Linked DNA regions of Herpetosiphon gulosus. The protein of the gene in region 2 interacts with the protein of the main gene of each other region in a pairwise test. Links are inferred from orthologs where the notes say so. Each region holds a gene or a part of one and is shown on either strand. Other genes may lie near its edges. The genes, in order: rsfS and ABEB26_RS15660.

Region 1 (3,186 bases), on a different replicon or contig from region 2:
TCAACTGCTTGCAAAACATTTTGCAAGCAGTTTTTATTTTTAGGCTTACCAAAACCCTAAAGCAATCAGGCAGATTTATGCGTGCACGAATCGAAATCGGTTACAAAGCGCATCAACAAACACCGCTTATGCACTATAATGCATCTGAACCAGATGGCGTTCGGCCATCGGTGCAACTAGCGTGTTATTTGGGGGCGATGATGCCGCATTCATTTGAAGCATATCTTGATGAGCAACTGAATAGTTTGCGTGAGCAGGGGGTTTTTCGCACATTACGCGAATTGCAAAGCCCAACTGGCCCACGCTCAACCATCGATGGCAAATCGGTGATCAATCTCTCATCAAATAATTATTTGGGCTTGGCTAATCATCCCGCCTTGAAAGCCGCCGCAATCAAAGCAATCGAGGAATGGGGAGTTGGTTCAGGCGCAGTTCGCACAATTATCGGCACCATGAGCATCCACGAGGAGCTTGAACAACGCTTAACTGAATTCAAGCATACTGAAGCGGTGTTAGTGCTGCAATCGGGGTTTACCGCCAATGCTGCCGTGTTGGGCGTTGTGCTGAATGATGGCGATTTGGTGATCAGCGATGCATTGAATCATGCCTCGATCATCGATGGAATTCGCCTAACCAAAGCGGCGCGGGCGGTCTATCAACACAATGATATGGCTGATTTGGAACGGGTTTTACAGGCCAACCAAGGTAAATATCGCAACACGGTCATTGTGACCGACGGCGTATTTAGCATGGATGGTGATATTGCACCCTTGCCACGCATCGCCGAGTTAGCTGAGCATTATGGCGCAATCACTATGGTTGATGATGCCCACGCATCGGGCGTGTTGGGCAAAAATGGCAGCGGCACAGTCAGCCATTATGGCATCAAACATTGGGATATTCAGGTTGGTACGCTTTCCAAGGCGATTGGCGCGGTTGGCGGCTATGTTGCCACATCGAGCAAATTACGCCAGTTAATGGAGCACCGCGCTCGACCATTTTTATTCAGCACCTCGCATCCACCGGCGGTTGTTGCCAGCTGTTTGGCGGCCATCAAACTGTTGCAAAGTGTCGAGGGCGAGCAATTACACCAACAACTTTGGGAAAATACCAAATTTTTCAAAGCTGGATTGAACAAGCTTGGCTTTAACACTGGCATCTCAGAAACCCCCATCACCCCAGTGATTGTGGGCGATGGAGCCAAAGCGATGCAATTCTCCGATAGTTTGTTCCAAGCAGGCGTATTCGCCCAAGGCATCGCCTTCCCAACCGTTGCCAAGGATAAAGGGCGGGTGCGCACAATTGTAACGGCTAGCCATAGCAACGCCGATTTAGCTGAGGCACTCAACATCTTCGAACATGTTGGGCGAAGCATGCAGCTAATTTAAGGTTTCATGGTACACTGGAAGCAGAAAATACAGTTCTAGAAATGTGGAGGTCCACCTATCGAAGCGCAAGTTCTTGCCCGCCGTGCTGTTGATTTAGCAGACTCGAAGCAGGCAAATGATATTATAATGCTCGACGTTCGCCCATTAGCCACCTTCGCCGATTTTCTGGTGATTTGTACGGCTGGCAATGAGCGGATGGTGCGGGCAGTCGTAAAAGAAATTGATGATCAGTTAGTCCAAGAAGGTGCAGCCACCCCCAAAATCGAAGGTTCACCCGAAACTGGCTGGGTTTTGCTCGATTTTGGTGATGTGGTTGTGCACATATTTAGCCCTGAACAACGCGATTTTTACAAGCTCGATAAATTGTGGCAAAAAGCTACGCCAGTTGTCGTTCTTCAGTAATCGGCGGGTCAAGGACGATCACGTGCGAGGTACATCATGAACAAATCTACACAACGCGAACGCTATGTCGTCTTTGCGCTTGGAGCAGCAGCCGGAAGTGCCCTAGGCTTGATTCTCGGTTCGGTCTTGGCTTATTCGTTAGGCGAGGATACGGTTCGAGCGATCGGGCGAGGGTTCCGCCGCCTCACAGGCCGCGACCGGAAACCCAACTTCGAGCTATTTCTTCAATAATAACAACAGCAAGGCCGACTCGTTTGAGTCGGCCTTGCTGCTTGAGTGGATATGCAAAACCCAATTTAAAGCTCAAGTGAGTTGGCGCGTAAGCCGCGATCACTTGCCGAAACGCTGACCCGCACGGTGTCACCGACTTGCACGCGATTGCTGACATGGTTGAATAAGGTCGAATGAACATAGGCATCGCCATGGTTATCGCTCAGTGCGACAAACATAAACCGCCCTTGAGGGTCGATATAATCAACCCGCGCACTGAGCACACCTGTTGGCGCATTGCCACTGAATGTGCGATTGCGTTCACGTGGGCCATTGCTCCACTCGCGCCGCTGGCCATTTTGGCTTGGGCGGGCTGAACCAAAGCGATCACGACGTTCAAATGAGCGTTCGCAGCTATAGCCACCAGCTTCGCGCTGTTCGTAAGCGCGAATGCGTGGTGTTGGCGGCAAAGCGCTGGTCACCAAAACCTCGTTGGCTTCATCACCCTTCATACCCCGAACCACCACAAAACTAACTTCCTCCCCCTCAACTAACCAACGTCGCCCATCGCCCAAGGCCCGTCGATGGACAAACAGCGATGTGCCTGCATGGGTTGTGATAAAGCCATACGATTTTTCCGGATCAAACCACGCCACCGTGCCAGTACTACGCTCATTCATGACCCATGTCTCCATGTTGTATTGGTGCTCGCCATACCCATATAGCGAATCAGGATTTATATTGATACAAAGTATCATTAAATAGAAGGCTTGTCAAGCAGAGTGATCATGTTAAAATCGAAGTGAATTTGGACTAGCAGGAGCGCGTAATGAGTGAAGATTATGAATGGACGGCCAAGACAGTTCAGACATTAATTCAACGGCCTGAGCGGCTGTTGGGCGACCAAATATGGCGGCAACGCTTGCAAGAGTTTGGTAGTTTGGGCGATTTTTATCGTTGGCTGAATCAATTACCACTGGAACAGCCCCAACAATCGCTGCTCAAGCTGCTGACGACCTATCCTGGAGCGCCAGTTGATAGTTATTGCCAGATGTTGAATATTCATCAAGCGACCTATCATCGTTACCAAAAAGCCTTGTTCGAACAAATTGCCAAGGTGCTCAACCAGCCCCATCAAAACCAGCCAAACAACCCAAACTTGCCTGCTGATCGCGCTCCGATTCAC
Region 2 (3,268 bases):
CAAGGGCTGGAAAAAGATTTGATTAAGCGTATGGCCTTGCGCGAAGTGTTGCAAGATAATCGGCTCGCCGCCCAACTTACGCCTTCGATGGCGGTGGTTGAGCAATTGCTGCGCGATAAAAGCCATCTTTCGGGCAATGCTTTGATCAACGCCAAACGTTTAATCAAACAATATGTCGATGAATTGGCCGATGTGTTGCGTTTGCAGGTGATGCAGGCGGTTTCGGCCAAAATTGACCGTTCAGTGCCGCCCAAGCGGGTGTTTCGCAACCTTGATTTGAAACGCACAATTTGGCGCAATCTGACCAATTGGAATTCCAATGAAGGTCGCTTGTATGTTGATCGCTTGTATTATCGCCAAACTGCCAAAAAACGCACACCAATGCGCATGATTGTGGTTGTTGATCAATCTGGCTCGATGGTTGATGCCATGGTGCAATGCACAATTCTGGCTTCGATTTTCGCCGGCTTGCCCCATGTTGATATGCATTTGATCGCGTTCGACACACGCATGCTTGATCTCACGCCGTGGGTACACGACCCGTTTGAGGTGTTGCTGCGCACTCAGCTTGGCGGCGGTACAAGCATCAACGAAGCCTTGCTCTTTGCTAGCGAAAAAATTCAAGAGCCACGCAAAACCGCCGTGGTACTGATCACCGATTTTTATGAAGGCGGCCCGCAGCAGGTGCTGCTCGATACAATCAAAGCCATGATCGAATCGGGTGTGCATTTTATTCCGGTCGGGGCGGTTACTAGCTCAGGCTATTTCAGCGTCAACGATTGGTTCCGCACCAAGCTCAAAGAAATGGGTCGGCCAATTTTTGCTGGCAGCCCTCGCAAGCTGATCGAACAAATTAAGCAATTTATTACCTTGTAATGAAGGAGTTGTCAAAATGTCTGATACCGTTTTGCGCTTGCCCGCCGAACTCAAATATGCCGATGAATTGCGCTATTTGGCCGAACGTGATAGCGGTCAACGGCCTGCTCGCTGGCAACTTTCGCCCCAGATGGTGCGCACCTTCGTGCTTGGTAGCACGCCTGCTCAAAAGCTCGATCGCGAGATTGCCCAAAAATGGTATGGCGACCCCAGTATTGCCGAGCGGGCGATTGTCACCTTGGCCTCAGATCGCGGTTTGTTGCTGATTGGCGATCCTGGCACGGGCAAAAGCTGGATGGCCGAGTTGCTGGCGGCAGCGATTTGTGGCGATTCGACCTATGTGGTGCAAGGCACGGCAGGCACAACCGAAGACCAAATTAAATATTCGTGGAATATTGCCATGGTAATTGCCGCTGGCCAATCGCGTGATTCGATGATTCCTTCGCCCATTATGACCAGCATGCAGCTTGGTGCAATGGGTCGGTTTGAAGAATTAACCCGTTGTACCAGCGATGTCCAAGATGCGCTGATTTCGATTTTGAGTGAAAAATACATTTCGATTCCTGAATTGCGCAACGATAATGTGGTATTTGCTAAGCAGGGCTTCAACATTATTGCTACCGCCAACAGCCGCGACCGTGGGGTTAACGATCTTTCGTCGGCGCTCAAACGGCGTTTCAATTTTGTGCATATTCCAGTGGTCACCAACAAAAAGCAAGAACGCGAAATTATTCTGTTTCGCACGACCGAGCTGTTGGAGCGCCAACAAGTGCGAATCGACGTTGCCCCAACCTTGCTCGATGTCTTGCTGCAAACCTTCGCTGATTTACGCGAAGCTAGCGCTAGTGCTAGCTCCGACGATGCCAAGCTCGAATCAGCGCTCTCGACCGCTGAACAAATTGGCGTGTTGGAAGATGCCGTGCTCTATTCGACCTACTTTGGCGAGCAACGCCTCACGCCCGAAATTCTTGGGCGCTCGTTGGTTGGCACGCTGGTTCGTCGTCGCCCCGAAGATATTGCCGTAATGAACAAATTCTGGCATAGCGTGGTGGCCAAACACAGCGAAAAACATCAAGGCGAATGGCGCGATTTTATGGCTGGCGGTCAGGATGCAATGAAGGTCATCGAGGGATAAACCCATGCTTGATTCACTAACCCAACAATTAAAGGTCACAGCGGCAGCCTTCAGCGAAGATGCTGAGGCACTGCAACGCTTGCTCCAACGCATGGCCCATGATGTTGAGCGAGCTGAACACGAGCCGCTTGATCTGTTTCCGGTGGCGCATCATTCACCTGCTTCGGCCTTGCAACTGGTGCGCCGCTTGCACCAAAAGCAGCCAAAAGTCATTTACATCGAATTGTGCGAGGATATGCTCGAGTTGGTGGGACATTTGCGCGATTGTAAATTGCCAGTGGCGTTTCAGGCATTTGCTGCCGATAGCGAGTTGGTTCCGCCAGAGGCGCTGCCAATTAGCGTGGTTGCGCCCTTGACCGAATCGTCAGCCGAATATCAAGCGATTGCCTATGCCCTGACCCACCCTGAAACCCAATTGGTTTTTGTTGATCGTCCAGTTGATTATGTGTTTCAATGGCAACCCTTGCCAACAATCGACGAGGATGCAGCCGACGATGATGATGAGGCCGCCCAACTCCATGGCAAATCGATTGGCGTGACGATTGGCTCGTTAGAACCGACGTTTGACGATTTTCTGCATTATTTGCTGCAAAACTCCAACTCGCGCCATTTTACCGAATGGTGGGAGCAATATGTCGAGCGGGTGATTTTGCACGCCGATTATGCCATCTATCGCCAAGTAATGACCTTGGTTGGCAGCTTAATTCACCAACTTGGTCGCAAACCCCAAGATGTAATCACTGATCGTCTGCGTGAACGCTATATGTGGACGCGGATCAAGCAACATTTAGCCGAGCATGCGATTGATCCAACTGAGGCCTTGTATATTTGTGGGGCGGCGCACTTGGCCAGCGATGTAGCTGAATTTGGCACTAATACTGCCGAGCAATGGGCTGAAATGCCTGCTAAAAGCAATACTCAATGGCTGTTTGGGCTGATTCCATCGAGTTTTGTGGCAATTGAACAGCAGTTCAATCATCCACCTGGCACAATTGCTTTGGCTGAATCGACCTGGCGCAAAAGCCTTAAAGCTGTTGATATTAAGCCGTTTCAGCTTGGCAAGGAGCAAAAACCAGCCAAAGCCAGTCGCAATAAAGCTCCAGCCGTTGCCAGCCAACAATCAAACAATCCTCAGGCTTTGGCTAATTTTCTGGGCATGCCGCCCGAAGTGGCCGAGGCCGATCACGAGCAATTGATCGATTGGTGTGCGCGAATTGTGGGTTTGGCGCGGGAAAATGGCTATTTGTCCAGCACCGC

What was found.
Region 1: the proteins of ABEB26_RS15660 (region 2) and rsfS interact in binary tests that used the Escherichia coli proteins (3 or more experiments, as listed by UniProt). The link is inferred for Herpetosiphon gulosus from one-to-one orthologs.

What each region holds. Positions count from the first base shown.
Region 1 is NZ_BAABRU010000003.1:242,772-245,957, forward strand. What follows is about bases 261-3,117. They hold rsfS (ribosome silencing factor), read left to right. Parts: upstream 261-1,445; coding sequence 1,446-1,790; downstream 1,791-3,117. Other genes in these bases: ABEB26_RS04995 (glycine C-acetyltransferase), read left to right, coding at 261-1,388; ABEB26_RS05005 (hypothetical protein), read left to right, coding at 1,827-2,021; ABEB26_RS26915 (cold-shock protein), read right to left, coding at 2,087-2,680; ABEB26_RS05015 (tetratricopeptide repeat protein), read left to right, coding at 2,830-3,117. In the rest of the region: more of ABEB26_RS04995, read left to right, coding at 201-260; more of ABEB26_RS05015, read left to right, coding at 3,118-3,186. UniProt on the Escherichia coli protein: Functions as a ribosomal silencing factor. Interacts with ribosomal protein uL14 (rplN), blocking formation of intersubunit bridge B8.
Region 2 is NZ_BAABRU010000011.1:47,739-51,006, forward strand. The notes cover bases 13-2,951. They hold ABEB26_RS15660 (AAA family ATPase), read left to right. Parts: upstream 13-892; coding sequence 893-2,011; downstream 2,012-2,951. Other genes in these bases: ABEB26_RS15655 (VWA domain-containing protein), read left to right, coding at 13-876; ABEB26_RS15665 (DUF5682 family protein), read left to right, coding at 2,016-2,951. Also shown: more of ABEB26_RS15655, read left to right, coding at 1-12; more of ABEB26_RS15665, read left to right, coding at 2,952-3,268.